Linked DNA regions of Dinoroseobacter shibae DFL 12 = DSM 16493. Each later gene encodes a partner of the first gene's protein in a complex. Links are inferred from orthologs where the notes say so. Each region holds a gene or a part of one and is shown on either strand. Other genes may lie near its edges.

What was found.
Region 2: the proteins of uvrA (region 1) and mfd are in contact, whole or in part, in a crystal structure (PDB 4DFC), measured with the Escherichia coli proteins. The link is inferred for Dinoroseobacter shibae DFL 12 = DSM 16493 from one-to-one orthologs.

Annotation. Positions count from the first base shown.
Region 1 is NC_009952.1:1,878,579-1,888,527, reverse strand. What follows is about bases 1,994-5,367. They hold uvrA (excinuclease ABC subunit UvrA), read left to right. Parts: upstream 1,994-2,305; coding sequence 2,306-5,167; downstream 5,168-5,367. Other genes in these bases: DSHI_RS09215 (alanine/glycine:cation symporter family protein), read right to left, coding at 5,327-5,367; DSHI_RS09225 (MFS transporter), read left to right, coding at 1,994-2,204. Outside these bases: lpdA (dihydrolipoyl dehydrogenase), read left to right, coding at 1-967; more of DSHI_RS09225, read left to right, coding at 1,032-1,993; more of DSHI_RS09215, read right to left, coding at 5,368-6,865; DSHI_RS09210 (universal stress protein), read right to left, coding at 6,877-7,314; gltA (citrate synthase), read right to left, coding at 7,585-8,877; gltX (glutamate--tRNA ligase), read right to left, coding at 8,993-9,949. UniProt on the Escherichia coli protein: The UvrABC repair system catalyzes the recognition and processing of DNA lesions. UvrA is an ATPase and a DNA-binding protein. A damage recognition complex composed of 2 UvrA and 2 UvrB subunits scans DNA for abnormalities.
Region 2 is NC_009952.1:1,618,061-1,628,665, reverse strand. What follows is about bases 2,434-6,463. They hold mfd (transcription-repair coupling factor), read left to right. Parts: upstream 2,434-2,780; coding sequence 2,781-6,263; downstream 6,264-6,463. Other genes in these bases: DSHI_RS07940 (hypothetical protein), read right to left, coding at 6,396-6,463. Outside these bases: DSHI_RS07960 (lipid-binding SYLF domain-containing protein), read right to left, coding at 1-511; hemB (porphobilinogen synthase), read right to left, coding at 700-1,701; DSHI_RS07950 (hypothetical protein), read left to right, coding at 1,846-2,376; more of DSHI_RS07940, read right to left, coding at 6,464-6,827; DSHI_RS07935 (multidrug effflux MFS transporter), read right to left, coding at 6,965-8,173; DSHI_RS21345 (hypothetical protein), read left to right, coding at 8,289-8,609; DSHI_RS07925 (DsbA family oxidoreductase), read right to left, coding at 8,576-9,244; DSHI_RS07920 (class I adenylate-forming enzyme family protein), read right to left, coding at 9,231-10,605. UniProt on the Escherichia coli protein: Couples transcription and DNA repair by recognizing RNA polymerase (RNAP) stalled at DNA lesions. Mediates ATP-dependent release of RNAP and its truncated transcript from the DNA, and recruitment of nucleotide excision repair machinery to the damaged site.

The DNA.
Region 1 (9,949 bases):
CGCGCGGGCCCGCGAGCTGCCGGGGCTGGAGGCCGATGGCGATCTGGTCTGGACCTACAAGCACGCGCTGACGCCCAAGCGGATGCCGAAGAAGCTGCTGGTGATCGGATCGGGGGCCATCGGGATCGAATTCGCCAGCTTCTACAATACCTTGGGGACCGAGACGACCGTGGTCGAGGTGATGGACCGGATTCTGCCGGTCGAAGATGCCGAGATCAGCGGCTTTGCCAAGAAGCAGTTCGAGAAGCAGGGCATGACCATCCGCGAGAAGGCCATGGTCAAGAGCCTCGAGCGCGGCAAGGGCACGGTGACCGCGCAGATCGAGCAGGGCGGCAAGACCACCGCCGAGACATTCGACACCGTGATTTCCGCCGTGGGGATCGTCGGCAATACCGAAAAGCTGGGGCTGGAGGCGCTCGGCGTCCGGGTCGAGAAAACCCATGTGGTCACGGACGCCTATTGCCGGACGGGCGTCGAGGGGCTCTATGCCATCGGCGATCTGGCCGGTGCGCCCTGGCTGGCGCACAAGGCCAGCCACGAGGGCGTGATGGTGGCCGAACTGATCGCCGGCAGGAACGACGTGCATCCGGTCACCCCGGACAGCATTGCGGGCTGCACCTATTGCCAGCCCCAGATCGCCAGCGTCGGCATGACCGAGGCCCAGGCGAAAGAGGCCGGGCACAAGATCAAGGTCGGCCGCTTTCCGTTCATCGGCAACGGCAAGGCCATCGCCCTGGGCGAGCCGGAGGGCATGATCAAGACCGTGTTCGACGCGGGCACGGGCGAGTTGCTGGGCGCGCATATGGTGGGCGCCGAAGTCACCGAGCTGATCCAGGGCTATGTGGTGGGTCGGCAGTTGGAGACCACCGAGGAGGACCTGATGAACACGGTCTTCCCGCACCCCACGCTCAGCGAGATGATGCACGAGTCGGTGCTCGACGCCTACGGCCGCGCCCTGCATTTCTGATCGCCACGCGGATCGCGCATGGCGCGCCCTTGCGCGGCCCCGCCGGGCGCGCTAGCGCAGGGCCATGACCCATGCCGTCCCCTCCGTGACCGACTGGCCGCGCGTTCTCCTTCTGTGGGGCGCGGGGCTGGGGGCGGCGGCGCAATACGGCAAGGTGTCGGTGATCTTCGACCGCCTGCCCGCGCTGTACCCGGAGGCCGGGGCGCTTCTGGGTTGGGCGGTCTCGCTGGTCGGCGGGGTGGGGATCGTGCTGGGCATCACCGCGGGGATCGTGGTCGCGCGCCTGACCCTGCGGCGCGCGCTGATCTGGGCGCTGTGGCTCGGGGCGGCGATGTCGCTGCTGCAGGGGCTGGCGCCGCCGCTGTGGCTGTTTCTCGCCTCGCGCCTGGTGGAGGGGGCGTCGCATCTTGCCATCGTGGTCGCGGCCCCGACCCTGATCGCCAGCCTCAGCGCGGAGCGCGACCGGGGGCTGACCCTGACCCTGTGGGGGACGTTTTTCGGGGTGGCCTTTGCCATTCTCAGCTGGGCGGGCCTGCCACTGGTGGACCGGGCCGGGGCGCCCGCGCTGTTTCTGGCCCATGCGCTGTTCATGTCCGCTGCCGCGCTGGCGCTGTCGCGGTCCTTGCCGGAGGTGCCCACCGGGCCGGTGCCGCCCCTGCCGGGACTGGGCGCGCTGGCGCGGCAGCATTTGGCGATCTACCGCTCCCCGCGGCTGTCGGCCCCGGCGGCGGGGTGGCTGTTCTATACCTTCTGTTTCGTGTCGCTGCTGACGCTGCTGCCGGCTTACCTGGACCCGGGCCAGCGCGCCTTCCTGATCGGGGCGATGCCGCTGCTGAGCATTGCCACCTCGATGACCCTGGGGGTGTGGATGCTGCGGCGGATGTCGTCCATCGCGGTGATCCAGATCGGGTTCCTGGCCTCGGCAGCTTGCGCGCTGGCCCTGCTGGCCGTGCCCGGATCGCCCGCGATCTGCCTTGCGTTCGCGGCCGCGCTCGGGCTGGTGCAGGGGGCGAGTTTTGCCGCCGTGCCGGACCTGAACCCCGGGGCGCAGGACCGCGCGCTGGCCAATGGGGCCATGGCCCAGACCGGCAATATCGGCAACACGCTGGGCACGCCGGTCCTGTTCGCGCTGGCGAGCCTGGGCGGGCACGGGGTGATGATGGCGACGCTCTGCGCGCTGTTGCTGGCGGGGGCGGCGGCCCATTGGGGGCTGCACCTGGCGCGACGCGCCGCCTGAGGCGCAGCGCTGTGCGTCCGTTCCCCCTTCGTTCGCGTTTTTCGATTGGAGACTCGCACGCCAACCCCTATGTGTGAGGGAACGGTTAACATGAGGCCCCCATGCCGGAGTTGAAGAAGATCGAGGTGCGCGGCGCGCGCGAGCACAACCTCAAATCCATCGACGTGGACATTCCCCGCGACCGGCTGGTCGTGATCACCGGGCTGTCGGGCTCGGGCAAGTCGTCGCTTGCCTTCGACACGATCTATGCCGAGGGCCAGCGCCGCTATGTCGAGAGCCTCAGCGCCTATGCGCGCCAGTTCCTCGACATGATGCAGAAGCCCGATGTGGATCACATCTCGGGCCTGAGCCCGGCGATCTCGATCGAGCAGAAGACGACCTCGAAGAACCCGCGCTCCACCGTCGGTACGGTGACGGAAATCTACGACTACATGCGGCTGCTCTTCGCGCGGGTCGGCACACCCTACAGCCCCGCCACCGGTCTGCCCATCGAAGCACAGCAGGTGCAGGACATGGTGGACCGGGTGATGGCGATGGAGGAGGGGACGCGCGCCTACCTGCTGGCCCCGATCATCCGCGACCGCAAGGGCGAATACCGCAAGGAATTCCTGGAGCTGCGCAAGCAGGGGTTCCAGCGGGTGAAGGTCGACGGCGCATTCCACGACCTCGACAGCCCGCCCACGCTGGACAAGAAATTCCGCCACGATATCGACGTGGTGGTGGACCGGATCGTTGTGAAGGAGGGGATCGAGACCCGGCTGGCCGACAGCTTCCGCACCGCACTCGACCTTGCCGACGGGATCGCGATCCTGGAGACCGCCCCGACGGAGGGGGAGCCGGAGCGGCACACGTTCTCGGAAAAATTCGCCTGTCCGGTGTCGGGCTTCACCATTCCGGAAATCGAGCCGCGGTTGTTTTCGTTCAACGCGCCCTTCGGGGCCTGCCCGGCCTGCGACGGGTTGGGCGTCGAGCTGTTCTTCGACGAGCGCCTCGTGGTGCCGGATGCCACGCTGACGCTGGCCAACGGGGCGCTGGCGCCCTGGCGCAAGGGCAAGTCGCCCTATTTCCTGCAGACCATCAACGCCATCGCCAAGCATTACGAATTCGACCCCAAGACCCCGTGGAAGGCCCTGCCCGAAAAGGTGCAGGAGGTGTTCCTGCGCGGCTCCGGCGAGGAAGAGATCACCTTCCGCTATGACGAGGGCGGCCGGGTCTATCAGGTCAGCCGTGCCTTCGAGGGGGTGATCCCCAACATGGAGCGGCGCTACCGCGAAACCGACAGCAGTTGGATCCGGGAGGAGTTCGAGCGCTATCAGAACAACCGCTCCTGCGGGACCTGCGGCGGCTATCGCCTGCGGCCCGAGGCGCTGGCGGTGAAGATTGCCGGGCTCCATGTGGGCGAGGTGGTGCAGATGTCGATCCGGGAGGCGCATGACTGGTGCCGGACCGTGCCGGAGCACCTGAGCGTGCAGAAGAACGAGATCGCCCGCGCTATCCTCAAGGAGATCCGCGAACGGCTCGGCTTTCTCAACAATGTGGGTCTCGAATACCTCACGCTCAGCCGCAATGCCGGGACCCTGTCGGGAGGCGAGAGCCAGCGCATCCGGCTGGCGAGCCAGATCGGATCGGGGCTGACCGGGGTGCTCTATGTGCTCGACGAGCCGTCCATCGGGCTGCACCAGCGCGATAATGACCGGCTGCTGACGACTCTGAAGAACCTGCGCGACCAGGGCAATACGGTGATCGTGGTCGAGCATGACGAGGAGGCCGTGCGGGAGGCCGATTACGTTTTCGACATCGGCCCCGGCGCGGGGGTGCATGGCGGCCAGGTGGTGGCCCATGGCACGCCGGCCCAGATCATGGCCAACCCGGCCTCGATCACCGGCGATTACCTCGCCGGGCGGCGCGAGATCCCGGTGCCCGCCACCCGCCGCAAGGGTAACAAGAAAAAGGTCACGGTGCGCAAGGCCACGGGCAACAACCTGCAGGACCTGACGGTGGATTTCCCCCTGGGCAAGTTCGTCTGCGTGACCGGCGTGTCGGGGGGCGGCAAGTCCACCCTGACCATCGAGACCCTGTTCAAGACCGCGTCCATGCGGCTGAACGGGGCGCGCCAGACGCCGGCACCCTGCGAGACGATCAAGGGGTTGGAGCATCTCGACAAGGTCATCGATATCGACCAGCGGCCCATCGGGCGCACGCCGCGGTCGAACCCGGCGACCTACACGGGCGCGTTCACGCCGATCCGCGACTGGTTCGCCGGGCTGCCCGAGGCCAGGACGCGCGGCTACAAGCCGGGGCGGTTTTCCTTCAACGTGAAGGGCGGGCGCTGCGAGGCGTGCCAAGGCGACGGGGTGATCAAGATCGAGATGCACTTTTTGCCGGATGTCTATGTCGAATGCGAGACCTGCAAGGGCAAGCGGTACAACCGCGAGACCCTGGAGGTGACATTCAAGGGCAAGTCCATCGCCGATGTGCTGGACATGACGGTCGAGGATGCGCAGGAGTTCTTCAAGGCGGTGCCGTCGATCCGCGAGAAGATGGATGCGCTGATGCGCGTCGGGCTCGGCTATATCAAGGTGGGCCAGCAGGCGACGACCCTCTCGGGCGGCGAGGCGCAGCGCGTCAAGCTCAGCAAGGAGTTGGCCAAGCGGTCCACGGGCCGGACGCTCTATATCCTGGACGAGCCGACCACGGGGCTGCATTTCGAGGATGTCCGCAAGCTGCTGGAGGTGCTGCACGAGTTGGTGGAGCAGGGCAACACCGTGGTGGTGATCGAGCACAACCTCGATGTGATCAAGACCGCCGACTGGCTGATCGATATCGGCCCCGAAGGCGGGGACGGGGGCGGCACGCTGGTGGCCACGGGCACGCCGGAGCAGGTGGCCGAGGTCGCCGAGAGCCACACGGGCCGCTACCTCAAGCCCATGCTCGCGGGCGCCAAGCGGGTCGCGGCGGAATAGGGCGCGTCACCCGCGGTTGCGGAACGGCGCGCCTGACGGCGCATGTCTTTTGCAGAGAAGGGGGGCGCTGCCCCCGTCGCCCTGCGGGCGACTCCCCCGGAGTATTTCGGCACAAAAGAAGACGGGGCGAGGCCGCCCGGACAGGCGGCCCCGGTGCGATTATTCCTTGAACTCGCGGATCTCGCCGGAGTCCAGCCTTGCGCGGTAGGAGGCAAGCTCCGCCTTGACCACGGGCATCAGCACGTAGAGGGCCGCGATGTTGACCACCGCCATGGCGAAGATCGCCGCGTCGGAGAAGTCGATCACCGGGCCGAGGCTGGCGGCCGCGCCGATCACCACGAAGACGCAGAAGATGACCTTGAAGACCAGCTCCTTGGTCCTGCCCTCCCCGAAGAGGTAGGTCCAGGCCTTCAGCCCGTAATAGGACCAGGAGATCATGGTCGAGAAGGCGAAGAGCACCACCGCGATGGCGAGCACGTAGGGAAACCAGGAGAACCCGGTCGCGAAGGCCGCCGAGGTCAGCGCCACGCCGGAATTGCCGTCCACGGTCATGATCGCGCCGTTCTCGACCATGTAGAGGCCGGTATCGGGGTTGATCATCAGCTGGCCCGAGATGGTGATCACCAGCGCGGTCATGGTGCAGATCACCACCGTGTCGATGAACGGCTCGAGCAGCGAGACATAGCCTTCGGTCACCGGCTCCTTGGTCTTGACCGCCGAGTGGGCGATGGCCGCCGAGCCGACGCCCGCCTCGTTGGAGAACGCAGCCCGCTTGAAGCCCTGGATCAGCGCGCCGACGAAACCGCCCGCCACGCCGAGCCCAGTGAAGGCCCCTTCGAAGATCTGCCCGAAGGCCCAGCCGATCTGGTCGATATTGACCAGCAGGATGACCAGCGCCGCTGCGACATAGAGGATGCCCATGAAGGGCACGACCTTCTCGGTGACCTTGGCGATGGATTTGATCCCGCCCACGATCACCGCGAAGACGACCGCCGCGAAGATGATGCCCGTGATCCAGCCGGGATAGTCCCCGACGATGCCCGAGATCTGCGCATGGGCCTGGTTGGCCTGGAACATGTTCCCGCCCCCCAGCGCCCCGAGGATACAGAAGATCGAGAACAGCACCGCCATGAACTTGCCGCCGGGCATGCCCTTCTCGGCGAAACCCTTGGAGATGTAGTACATCGGGCCGCCCGAGACGGTGCCGTCCGGGTACTCGTTTCGGTATTTCACGCCGAGCGTGCATTCGGTGAATTTCGATGCCATGCCCAGAAGACCTGCGAAGATCATCCAGAAGGTCGCGCCGGGCCCGCCGATGCCCACGGCGACCGCGACCCCGGCGATGTTGCCGAGCCCCACGGTGCCCGAGAGCGCGGTGGCCAGCGCCTGGAAATGGCTGACCTCGCCGGCGTCATCCGGGTCGGCATAGTCGCCCTTGACCAGCTTGATCGAGTGCACGAAGCCGCGCAGCTGGATGAAACCGAAATAGACCGTGAAGATACTGGCGGCGACCACCAGCCACAGCACGATCCACGGAAAGGACGTCCCCGGCAGGGGCGCGAAGATCAGGCCGACGAAGGGCCCGGTCACGGCGGCGAAGGTTTCGTTGACGGCCTGGTCGATGGTGCGGGCCTCCTGGGCACGCAAGGCCGTCGCGCTCAGCGCGAGGGCGAGCGCGGCAGAGATCGGGGTTTTCATATCGGGGTTCCTCACGGGACGACGGTGACGGGGACGCTGGCATGCAGCACGAGATTGACGGTCGAGGTGCCGAAGACGCGGTTGACGAAACCGCCCTCGGAACTTCGGGCCACGACAATCTGTTCCGCGCCGTCCTTCTTGGCGATCTTGTCCAGAAGATCGGCCACATCCCCGTGGCGCACCACGCCCGTGGCGGCAAATCCCGCCGCGCTCAGGGCCTTGACCGCCGGGTCCACCACCCGCGCGCGGGCGGTTGAGATCTCTTCCTCGCGGCGCTTGTGGCGCTGTGCGTTCTCTTCGGCGGTCTGGAAGGTGTATGGCGACCATTCGATGATGAACGCGACGATGATTTCACAACTTTCAAGACGCTGCGCCAACCCTTGTGCGTAGGTCAGCGCGCGCTCCCCGGATTGGCTACCATCCAATCCGACAACGATTTTGCTTGTCATGGTAAATCCCTAAATCTCCGTTTCTTGTGTTCTTGGGGGCCCGAGACGGGACAAACCCGCCTCTGTCGTCTACCCCGGCCGGGACCGGAGCCTGGGTCCAGCAGTGCCGCGCAAATCCGCGCAGAACACCGGACCCTTTCCACGGTAGCACCAAAACCGCCGGTTATGGTCGAATTTCTGCGCAGATGCACAGCAGAGGGTGTTCTGCTCAAAGAAAAAGGCCGCCCCGAAGGACGGCCCTTGATGTGCTGGCAGGGGGGTGTGGGGTGCTCAGCGCTTCTCCACATCCACGTAGTCGCGCAGGGTCACGCCCTGGTAAAGCTGCCGCGGACGCCCGATTTTCAGGTTCGGATCCTCCAGCTGCTCTTTCCACTGGCTGATCCAGCCCACGGTCCGCGACACCGCGAAGATCGGGGTGAACATCGCCGTGGGGAAGCCCATCGCCTCGAGGATGATGCCCGAGTAGAAATCCACGTTCGGGAAGAGCTTCTTGTCGGCGAAATAGGGGTCGGCCAGTGCGGCGGCCTCCAGCTCCTTGGCGACCTGCAGGATCGGGTTGTTCTCGACCCCCAGCAGTTCGAGAACCTCGTCGGCCGATTGCTTCATCACCTTGGCGCGCGGATCGAAGTTCTTGTAGACCCGGTGGCCGAACCCCATCAGGCGGAAGGGGTCGTCCTTGTCCTTGGCGCGGGCGATATACTCGGGGATGCGGTCGACGCTGCCGATTTCCTGCAGCATCTCCAGGCACGCCTGGTTCGCGCCGCCATGGGCCGGACCCCAGAGGCAGGCGATGCCGGCGGCGATGCAGGCAAACGGGTTGGCGCCCGAGGACGAGGCCAGCCGCACGGTCGAGGTCGAGGCGTTCTGTTCGTGATCCGCGTGCAGGGTGAAGATCCGGTCCATCGCGCGGCTCAGGATCGGGTCGACCACGTAATCCTCGGTCGGCACGGCAAAGCACATGCGCAGGAAGTTGGACGCGTAGTCCAGGTCGTTGCGCGGATAGACGAAGGGCTGGCCGATGGAATACTTGAACGCCCAGGCGGCGATGGTCGGCATCTTGGCGATCAGCCGGATCGAGGCGACCTCGCGCTGCCACGGATCGGCGATGTCGGTGCTGTCGTGGTAGAAGGCCGACATCGCGCCGACCACGCCCACCATGACCGCCATCGGGTGCGCGTCCCGACGGAAGCCCCGGAAGAAGTTCATCATCTGCTCGTGCAGCATCGTGTGGTTGGTCACACGGCTCTCGAAATCCTCCAGCTCCGCGGCCGTCGGCAGCTCGCCATAGAGCAGCAGGTAGCAGACCTCCAGGTAGTGGGACTTCTCCGCCAGCTGGTCGATCGGATAGCCGCGATGCAGCAGCTCGCCCTTGTCCCCGTCGATGAAGGTGATCGTGCTGTCGCAGGAGGCGGTGGAGGTGAAGCCCGGATCGTAGGTGAACACGTTGCCCTGGGCGTAGAGTTTGCGGATATCCAGCACGTCCGGCCCCGCCGTGGGCGAGTAGATCGGCAACTCGATGGACTTGTCGCCTATGTGCAGGGTCGCGGTTTTCTGTTCGGCCATGTCTGTCCCTTTTTGTAACGCCCTCGCCCCGGGGGGATGCGGCGATCTTGGCATGGTCGGTCTTGTGACCGGTTGTGTCTTGGCGTGTCGGGGGGCCGGTCGACCGGCGTCCCCCTCACGCGGATGTGGCGTCGGACAGGCGCGCGAGCGTCTCGTCGCGGCCCAGAACGAGCATCATGTCAAAAACGCTGGGCGTCGCGGAACGCCCGGCCAGAGCAGCGCGCAACGGGGCGGCGAGCTTGCCCAGGCCCAACCCATGGGCCTCTGCCAGGCCGCCCACAACGCCTTCAAGCGTGTCGCGCGTCCAGCTAGCATTTTGCAGCTGCGGCGTCAATTCAGCCAGTATACCACGGGATACAGTGTCGAGGGATTTCGCGGCTTTCGGGTCCGGGTCGATTGGCCGCGACGCCAGGATAAAGTGAGCCTTTTCAAGCAGGTCGGGAAATTTCTTGGCCCGGTCCTTGAGGCAATACATCGCACGCGACAAACCGGTCTCCTGGGCTTCGGTGAGGGGCGGTGCCCCGGTGGCGGCGAGGTATCCTTGTGCACCTGCGACAATCGCCTCATCCGCCATGACGCCCAGGTGTTGCCCGGACAGGTTGTCGAGCTTTTTCAGGTCCAGCCGTGCCGGCGATTTGCCGATTCCATCCAGGTCGAACCAGGCCTGCGCCTGGGCATCGCCGAAAAACTCGTCATCGCCATGGGACCAGCCGAGCCGGGCGAGGTAGTTGCGCATGGCTTGCGCCGGATAGCCCATCGCCTGGTATTCCTCGACCCCCAGCGCGCCGTGGCGCTTGCTGAGCTTCTTGCCGTCGGGCCCGTGGATCAGCGGGATATGGGCGAAGACCGGCATGTCCCAGCCCATCGCGTCGTAGATCATCATCTGGCGCGCGGCGTTGTTGAGATGGTCGTCGCCCCGGATCACGTGGGTCACCCCCATGTCGTGATCATCCACCACCACCGCCAGCATGTAGACCGGCGAGCCGTCGGAGCGCAGCAGGATCATGTCGTCGAGCTGGTCGTTGCGGATGCGCACATCCCCCTGCACCTGGTCGGCGATCACCGTGGTGCC
Region 2 (10,605 bases), 260 kb from region 1 along the record:
CCTGACCGAAAATGATCCCCACGACGGGGTCGATCGCGGTCAGGGTCTCGGCACTGATCTGCTCGCCGGTATCGGCCAGGGCGATCTTGAGATCCCCGCCCACGGTCAGACCGGCGCCGTTGCGGAAGTTCCGCAGTGCCTCGTCGGTCATGAAGAAGATCGCATGGGCATATTGCTGTGCTCCGATCTGCAACCCGATGCTGGCCTGCGTCGCCTGGTAGTAGTCGATGGTCGCCCCGTTGATCCGCAGCGCCCCGCGCCCATAGGATCCGCCCAGGCCGAACCCGGCCTCGGTGATCAGCGGCATGATCAACACGCCCGCCGCCTTGTCGCCCAACTCGCGGCTGCCCGGCACGTCGGACTCGAGAAATTGAATGGCCGCATCCACGCGCTGATCGATCTGGGCCGCCCGCTGGGCGCTGCCCTCGACCGAAGCGCATCCCGCCAATAGGCCCATGCCCGCGATCAGGCTCGCAGCCAGGGCGCCCCGCCGTGTCCAATCTTGTGTCATCTGCTCGCTCTCTTTGTCCTGAAACCGCCCGCGCGCGCCGTCATGTGCCCGTGGCGGATGCCTCTTATGGGGGTCGGGGTCTCTATGGACCCTTGATCTTGTGAATACACCAATATGAACGCGGGTGTCACGCCACAAGCCCGCGATCTGGGATGGATTCGGCCTGAATCGGCCGGTTTCTGCACCTCTCAGGCGATTCCGCGGAGCCGTTCGGCCACCACAGGGGCGAAATAGGTCAGGATTCCATCGCACCCCGCGCGTTTGAAGGCCAGAAGCGACTCGAACATCACCTTGTCATGGTCGAGCCAGCCATTGGCGCTCGCCGCCTGCAACATCGCGTATTCGCCTGACACCTGGTAGGCATAGGTCGGCACCCCGAAGGCGTCCTTCACCCGGCGACAGATGTCGAGATAGGGCATCCCCGGCTTGACCATCACCATATCCGCACCCTCCAGCAGGTCGCGCTCGATCAGGCGCAGCGCCTCGTCGGAATTGCCCGGGTCCATCTGGTAGGTGTTCTTGTCGCCCACCAGCGCGCCGGACGCGCCGACCGCGTCCCGGAAGGGACCGTAGAACCCGCTGGAATACTTCGCCGCATAGCTCAGGATGGTGACATCCGAATGGCCCGCCGCCTCCAGCGCCGCCCGCATCGCGCCGATCCGCCCGTCCATCATGTCCGAAGGCCCGAGAATATCGGCCCCGGATTCCGCCTGGGCCACGGCCATCTTGACCAGTGCCGCGACGCTCTCGTCATTCACGATCACCCCGTCGCGGACGATCCCGTCATGGCCGTTGATGTTGTAGGGGTCGAGGGCCACATCGGTCATCACCGCGATCTCGGGCACCTCGGACTTGATCGCCCGGATCGCCCGGTTGCTGAGGTTGTCGGGGTTCCAGGCCTCTTCGCACAGCTGGGTCTTGAGGGACGGATCCGTATAGGGAAACAGGCAAATCGCCGGAATGCCCAAGCTCGCCGCCCGCTCCGCCGCCCTCACCGCGCCCTCGACCGTCAGCCGCGACACCCCGGGCATCGAGGGGATGTCCACCGCGCCTTCGGGCTCGCTGACAAAGATCGGCCAGATCAGGTCATGGACGCTCAATTCCGATTGGCGCGTGAGATTGCGCAGGGCCGGGGTGCGGCGCAGACGGCGGAAGCGGGCATGGGGGAAGGGGGCTTGGGTCGGTCGCATCTCGGGCCTTTCCTGTCGTTGATCGTGGGTGCCACGATTTCAAGGGCATCTCAAGGCTGGAACTCGCCCGCGCTCCTGCCTATGGTCCGCGCAACTGTGGATCGGGCCGCTGGTCCGGACGAATGCGTATCGGGAAGCCGTTCCTTGGACCTCTATCTCACGATTGCCGAACTGATCGACACCAGGTCGTTTTCCTCCGTGTGGTTCTGGATCACCCTCGCCGTGTTCTGGTCGATCATCAGCCACTACGTCGTGGGCGTGCCGTTCGACCTGGTGCAACGCGCCCAGCGGCGCGACGATCCACGGGCCTGGGACGACCTGGAGCGGCTCAGCCGGATCAACGCGCGGCGGTTGAGCTTCATCGGGTCCAGTGCGGGGCTGATCGTCACCGGGGTGGCGGGCTTCGTGCTCTCGGCGCTGTTCCTGTTGGGCTTTGCCTACCGGGTGGAGCTGTGCCAGGCGCTGTTCCTGCTGGCCTTTCCGTTCTGCCTCGTGAGTCTTTTGACGCAACGCACGGCGCGGGAGATCCTGGCCAAGGATCCGACCGGCGAAGACCTTGTCCAGGGGCTGAAACGGCACCGGCTCTATACTCAGCTGATCGGGATCGTGTCGATTTTCGTGACCGCGTTCTGGGGGATCTGGCAAACCATGAGCACAGGCGTGCTCGGCAACTGAGCCTTGGGACCAGCGGCGCGCGCATGCCTGCGGCCCGTACCGGGCCGATGCCAAAGGGGGGCGCTGCCTCCGCTGCGCTGCGCGCGTCTCCCCCGGAGTATTTTCGCAAAGACGAAGACGCGAATGCGGCCTGCCTGCTCAAGTCTCCAAGTATCCCGGGGAGAGCGCGAGAGGGGCTGGCCCCTCTCGCCCCCCGCGACGTGCAAAGCACGGCGCAACACCTTCTCGAACGACGTGCAAGGCAAGGCGCAAACCGTCAAGGCGCCGACATTCCGAAAAGGGTCGGCCAGAACCCGGCTCCGGGCCGTCGGAGCGCGCCGGCAGCCCGTGGGGGGCAATCGAACCGGTCCATGACGCCGGCGCGCGAGGTTGACAGTCCCGTCAAACCGCGTACCTCCAGCGCCATGACTTCCCAGACCGTTCCAACACATCTGCGCGTCACCGGCGTACCCGAAGGCTTCGACGCCCAGATCGTGCTGCGCGAGGCCTCCCGCCCGGACGGGCAGGCCGTGTTCGTCGCCCGCGACGACAAGCGCATGGCCGCCATGGCCGCCGCCCTTGCGGTGACCGCGCCGCAGATCCCCGTGCTGCGCTTTCCCGGCTGGGACTGCCTGCCCTATGACCGCTCCTCCCCGAACCCGGAGATCTCGGCCACGCGCATGGCGACCCTCGCGGCGCTGGCCCACGGGGTGCCGGGGCCCTTCGTGCTGCTCACCACCCTGTCGGCGGTCACCCAGCGTGTGCCCGCCCGCGCCACCCTGGCCGAAGCCAGTTTTTCCGCCCAGGTCGGCGGGCGCATCGACGAGGCCGCGTTGCGGCAGTTCCTGACCCGCATGGGATTTGTCCAGGCCCCCACCGTGACCGAGCCCGGCGACTACGCGATCCGCGGCGGCATCATCGACATCTTTCCGCCGGGCCAGTCCGGGCCCGTGCGGCTCGATCTGTTCGGCGACGTGCTGGACGGCGCGCGCCGTTTCGATGCCGCCACCCAGCGCACGACCGAGAAACTGGACGCGATCGAGCTGGCCCCGGTGTCCGAGATCATCCTCGACCCCGCCGCCATCACCCGGTTCCGCCAATCCTACCGGATCGAATTCGGTGCCGCGGGCACCGACGATCCGCTCTACGAGGCGGTCTCGGCGGGCCGCAAACATGCAGGGATGGAGCATTGGTTGCCCTTCTTTCACGACCGGCTGGAGACATTGCTGGACTACGTGCCCGAGGCCAGCCTGATCCTGGACGACCAGTTCGAAGCGATGCATCTCAGCCGCTGGGAAGGGATCAAGGACCAGTACGAAACGCGCCGCCATGCGCTTGCCCAGAAGGGGCAGATGGGCACGGTCTACAAACCTGCCCCGCCCGAAACCCTCTATATCCCGCCGGCCGACGAGACAGCGCTACTGGCCACCAAGCGCACCCTGCAGCTGTCGGTGCTGCCCTCGGCTTCGGGCCCCGGGGTGACCGACGCGGGCGGGCGGATCGGACGCAACTTCGCGCCCGAGCGGCAGTCCCAGGCAACCGGGCTTTTCGAGGCGCTCGCCACCCATATCACCGAAAAACGCAAGACCTCCCAGGTGGTGATCGCCAGCTGGTCCGAGGGCGCGCGCGAACGGCTTCGCGGGCTGCTGGAGGACCAGGACCTGTCCGGGCTGACCGAGATCGCGCGCCTGTCGGACATCCCGGAGGGCACCGGCGGCGTCCACCTTCTGGTCTGGGCGCTGGACGAAGGTTTCGAGGGGCCCGACCACCGGAGCACACGCCTGACGGTGATCTCCGAACAGGACGTGCTCGGCGACCGGCTGATCCGCACCACCAAGCGCAAGCGCCGGGCCGAGAATTTTTTGCAGGAGGCCACGAGCCTCAGCGCCGGCGACCTGGTGGTCCATGTCGATCACGGGGTCGGGGCGTTCAAGGGGTTGGAGACGGTCACCGCCATGGGTGCGCCCCATGAATGCCTGCTGCTGGAATACGCGGGCGGCGACCGGCTCTACCTGCCGGTGGAAAACATCGAGCTTCTGAGCCGCTTCGGCCAGGAAATCGGCATGCTCGACAAGCTGGGCGGCGGCGCCTGGCAGGCCAAGAAGGCCAAGCTCAAGGAGCGCATCCGCGAGATGGCCGACAAGCTCATCCGCATCGCCGCCGAACGCGCGCTCCGCCGCGCCCCCATGCTGGAGCCGCCCCCGGACATGTGGGAGGCATTCTCCGCGCGCTTCCCCTACACCGAAACCGACGACCAGCTCTCCGCGATCGAGGACGTGGTCCATGACCTCGCCGCGGGCACGCCGATGGACCGGCTGATCTGCGGCGATGTGGGGTTCGGCAAGACCGAGGTCGCCATGCGCGCGGCCTTCATCGCGGCCCTCTCGGGCGTGCAGGTCGCGGTGATCGCACCCACGACGCTGCTGGCGCGCCAACACTACAAGAGCTTCGCCGACCGCTTCCGCGGCTTCCCGCTGGAGGTCCGGCCGCTCTCGCGCTTCGTGCCCGCGAAAGCCGCGGCCGACACGCGCAAGGGCCTCGCCGCCGGGTCCGTGGACATCGTCGTGGGCACCCATGCGCTCCTGGCCAAGGGCGTCCGGTTTCACAATCTCGGCCTGCTGATCATCGACGAGGAACAGCGCTTCGGCGTCGGCCATAAGGAACGCCTGAAAGAGCTGCGCTCGGACGTCCATGTCCTGACCCTCACCGCGACCCCGATCCCGCGCACCCTGCAACTCAGCCTCTCGGGGGTGCGGGACCTGTCGATCATCGGCACGCCCCCCGTCGACCGCCTGTCGATCCGCACCTACGTGTCCGAATTCGACCCCGTCACATTGCGCGAAGCCCTCCTGCGCGAACACTACCGCGGCGGACAAAGCTTCTTCGTCGTCCCACGCATCAAGGACATCCCCGAGATCGAGGCGTTCCTGCGCGACCAGGTGCCCGAGGTCAGCTTCGTCGTCGCCCATGGCCAGATGGCGGCGGGTGAGCTCGACGACCGGATGAACGCCTTTTACGATGGCAAATACGACGTCCTGCTGGCCACGACCATCGTCGAGTCGGGCCTCGACATCCCGACCGCCAACACGATGATCATCCACCGCGCCGACATGTTCGGGCTCAGCCAGCTTTACCAGATCCGGGGCAGGGTGGGGCGCGCCAAGACCCGCGCCTATGCGTACCTGACCACCAAGCCCCGCATGAAACTCACACCCGCGGCCGAAAAACGCCTCCGCGTGCTGGGCAGCCTCGATAGCCTCGGCGCGGGCTTCACCTTGGCCTCCCAAGACCTCGATATCCGCGGCGCGGGCAACCTTCTGGGCGAGGCGCAGTCGGGCCAGTTCCGCGAGGTCGGCTTCGAGCTCTACCAATCCATGCTCGAAGAGGCGATCGGCAAGATCAAATCCGGCAGCCTCGAAGGGCTCACCGACGATGACGGCCAATGGGCGCCGCAGATCAACCTCGGCGTGCCCGTGCTGATCCCCGAGGCCTACGTGCCCGACCTCGACGTCCGGCTCGGCCTCTACCGCCGCCTGTCGCAGTTGACCACCAAGGTGGAGCTCGAAGGCTTCGCCGCCGAGCTGATCGACCGCTTCGGCAAGCTGCCCAAGGAGGTCAACACGCTCCTGCTGATCGTGCGGATCAAGGCGATGTGCAAGAAGGCCGGGATCGCCAAGCTCGATGGCGGCCCCAAGGGCGCGACCGTGCAGTTCCACAACGACAAGTTCGCCAATCCCGCGGGGCTCGTGAAATTCATCAACGATCAGAAGGGGCTGGCCAAGGTACGCGACAACAAGATCGTCGTCCGCCGCGACTGGGCCAAGGAAAGCGACCGGATCAAGGGTGCGTTTTCCATCGCTCGCGACCTGGCGGTCGAGGCGAAAGCCGCCAAGGCCCAGGCAGGCTGAGGCTGCCAAGCAAAAGCCCGGCCGCAGTAGGCGACCGGGCTGAGCGGGGCACGCGCCCGCGGACTTCAAGCTGCGCGGATCAATCCTACCCGGGCAACCAACAACACCTGTCAGACGTCGGTCATTTTTTCGTCACCGGTCATCAGGGTCGATGATGACGGGCCCGCCATCCCCGCCATCTCCGTCTCCGGGCTCGTCGCCGCCACCGGTCGAGGCCCGCCGCGACGGCTCGCTCTCGGTGTCGACGCCCCCGGCGCTCACCCCGAAATCGATCCCGCCGCTGGTGAAGTCGTAGCCAAGGTCCAGCCCGACATAGAAATCCTTGTCGAGGTAAGCGACCCCGAGGGTCGGACGTAGCCTGCCGGACTGCAACATGTAATCCACGCCCAGGCTGCCCACCGCGCTTTCCTCTTCGTCATCGGAGAACACGCGCACCCCGAGTCCGACCTCGGAGGCACCGCCACCCAAGGCGATGCTGATCCCGAACCCGAGCGTCGGATCCGCCTGGGCCGGCAGGGCCGTGCCCATCGCCAGCAGAATCGCTGCGGAGATATGTTTCCTCATGCCACCATCCTCATGTTTCTTAACCACAAGGTTAACAGTGACGTCTGGCACCGAGTCGCGCAAGATACCGGGCGTCACACCCGGGCCCGGCGCGACCAGGACGCCACGCGCCCTGCGGTAGCCCGTGCCGCCTCGTCTCAGGCCGGCGCCTCACCCCGCGCGCCCAGCACCTTCATCACGGCCAGCGCCCCGAGGCACAGCACCAGAACCCCCGCAACGCCCGGCACCGGCGTGCCGTCGAACAGCAGCCCGATGGGAATGGCCAGTAACACCGACCCCATGGTCGACAGCGCCCCCACCACCGAGGCCGCCGTGCCCGCGATATGCCCCATCGGCTCCATCGCGATGGCATTGAGGTTGCCCAGGGTCATGCCCGCCATGAAGAACACCCCCGTCACCCAGACGAAATAGGCCCAGAAATGCAGTGCCTCGGGCCAGCCCACGACACTCACGGACAGGAACACGCCCGAGACCGCGATCTGCCCGGTCAGCACCCCGCGCACCATGCGCCGCATGCCCAGCCGCACCACCAGCCGCGAATTGATGTAGCTGGCGCTCGACGCCAGAAGGGCGATCACCGCGAACCACAGATGGAAGGTCTCCGCCTTGCCGAAGGTCACATCGAACACCGGCTGGGTCGAGGACAGCGTCGCAAATAACGTGGCATAGGCCATGGTTTGCGCCAGGATCGACAGGCGCACCACCCGGTCGCGCAGCACTTCGACCACATTGTCCGCCACACCCCGCACCGAGAGCGGCCTGCGCGCCTCGGGCGCCAGGGTTTCGGCCTGGCGCAGCATCATCCAGCCCACCGACAGCATGGCAAACAGGATGAAGGAGGCGAAAATCGCCCGCCACCCGGCGAAATGGATGATGACCGCGCCAAGGCTCGGCGCGATGGCCGGGATCAGCGCGAAGATCAGGAAGACAAGCGACATGATCCGCGCCATGTGCCGCCCGACATAGAGGTCGCGCACCATGGCGATCGCCACCACCCGCGGGGCGGCCGCGCCGAACCCCTGCAGCACCCGTGCCGCCAATGCCAGTTCCAGCGATTGCGCCGCCCAAGCCAGCCCCGCCGCCGCGCAATAGAGCACCGCGCCCGCCACGATCACCGGCTTGCGCCCGAAGGCATCCGACAAGGGCCCGGCCACCAGGGTGCCCAAACCCATCCCGAATACGAACGAGGTCACGATCAACTGCGCCCGGTTCACGTCACCGGGCGTCAGTTCGGCGGCGATCTCGGGCAGGGCGGGAAGCATCGCGTCGATGGAAAACGCAATCGTCGCGAACAGCATCGCCATCAGGGCAATGAACTCGGCTTGGGACAGGCGGGCGGGGGGCATTGGTCACTCCGTGGGCATCCGCGCTCGCTATCACGGCTGGGCGGGGTGTACCATATGCCGCATTGCTATACCCGACAAAAATAATCAGGATTTAATCATAACCAAGGAGACCCCGATGCCCCGAAGCCAAACCCCGATCCTCACCGCCGCGCTCTGCGTCCTGGCCGCGCCGGCCTTCGCCTCTGGTCCCGGCGAGACCCACCATGGCGGCACCGCCTTTTTGCCGAACGGTGTGCTGACCTACGCGCTCTTCGAATCCACCATCGAGCATGTGGACCTGGCCAGCTGCCCGGCGCAATTCGACCCCGAGGTGGTGTTCTGCCGCATGACGCTCGCCTCCGATCTCGCCCATGTCTTCGCGTTCCGCTACGACGGCGAGCAGCCGCTCCTCGCGATCAAGAGCTACGAGCTGGATGACGAGTTTCTGCCGTTCTGATCGGCGATTTGCTCCCGAAGCTCGGCGATCACCTTCTCCCACAGCTCCGGAGGCTGCGCACCGCTCAGAACATGCTGATTCGCCACGACAAATGTCGGCACGCCCGTGACACCGCGCTCCCGCGCATGGGCGTCCCGCGCCAGGATGTCATCCGCATCCGCGTCGCTCGCCAGCAGGCGGCGCACCATCTCGCCGTCCATCTCCGCGGCCTGCGCGATCTCGACCAGCACCTCCCGGTCGCCGATATCGCGGCCTTGGGTGAAATACCCCTCGAACAGTTTCGAGACCACGGCGATCTGCCGCCCCTCGACCCCCGCCCAATGGATCAGCCGGTGGGCGTCCAAAGTGTTGGGCGTGCGCTGAATGGCCCCGAAATCCACCGGCAATCCGGCGGCCTTCGCCGTGTCCTCGATGCGCCCGTATACCTCGCGCGCGCCCTCCGGCCCCCCGAACTTCGCCTGCAGGTACGCGGTCCGGTCCATCCCCTCGGGCGGCATGTCGGGGTTGAGCTGGAAAGGATGCCACTCGATGGTGAACGGGTGGTCGGGCGCGTTGCCAAGCGCCTGATCCAGAGCCATTTTCCCAATATAGCACCAGGGGCAGATCGGGTCCGAGAGTATATCAAGCTTGATCATGGCGTGCCTCATACGCCGCGCGCAGCGCCCGGCGATCCAGTTTTCCGGTCCGCCCCTTGGGCAGGGTTTCGACCGGAATGTAAAGCCGTGGCTGCTTGTACCGGGCCAGATGTTGCGCGGCCTCCGCGGCAAGTGCGGCCTCCGTCACCGGGGCGGCGGCGACGTAAAATAACGCGATCACAGTGACATCCGCCTTGATCTTCACCTCCACCGCCGCCGCCTCGCCAATCTCCGGCCGCCCGTGGAACGCCTTTTCGACCTCCAGTGGCGAGACCCGGAATCCGCCCGCGTTCATCATGTCGTCGCCCCGGCCGAGGTAGCGCACCGCGCCATCCGAGGCGATCTCCACCATGTCGCCGGTCACGAACCAATCGCCGGTCAGGGGCAGGCGGGGCCGACCGCCCTCCAGGTAGCCCAGCATCAGCCCCGGATCGCCGCGATGCACGCCCAGAACTCCGGATGTGCCCCGCGCCACCTCGACCCCGTCGGCGTCCAGCGCCGCGATCCGCCGCCCGGCCTGGGCAAACCCCGCATGGCCCGGGGGGGCCTGTCGGCCCGGATGGGCCGAGATGAAGGTGGAGCATTCCGACATCCCCAACGCCTCGTAAAGCTCGGTGCCGACACGGTCCCGCCACGCCGCGCGCAGGCTGTCGGGCAGCGCTTCGCCCGCCGTCAACCCGTGGCGCAGACGGGGGAGCCGGGGCAGGGCTTCTTGCTTCAAAATCTGTCGGTATACCCCTGGAACCGCGGCAAAAATACTGGCCCCACTCGCGGCCAGCGCCTCGGGCAGGGCGGCACTGTCTGTCCCGGCCTCGGGGATCAGCGCCGTCGCCCCCATCGCCCACGGATCCAGCAGCCCGACGCCCAGCGTATAGGTCCAGTTGAACGCCCCGGCATGGAGGATCCGGTCCTCCGGCCCCATCCCGTACCAGTCGCGCCACATCATCCGCCGGGCCCAGATCGCGCGATGCGCATGGGCCACCGCCCGCGGCCGCCCCGAACTGCCCGAGGTATAGACCACGTAAGCCATGCGGTCCGGATCCCCCGGCACCGGCGCCAGCGGCGCGTCCCGGTCCGGCACCAGCGCCTCCAATGCCACCACGCGGCCCCGCGACGGCCCCGCAACGCCCGGCGCCTGCACCGTCAGCGCCGGGGCGAGGTCCGCCGCGATCCAGTCGACCTCCTCGACCGTCAGCGCCGCCGAGGTCGGCACCGGCACCACGCCTGCCGCCACCGCAGCCAGAAACAGCAGCGGAAACTCCACCGTATTTCCCAACCGCATCAATAGCTTGTCACCAGGCGCCAACCCTTCGGTCCGCAGTGCTGCGGCATAGCCCGCCACCGCCCGGCGCAGATCTCCG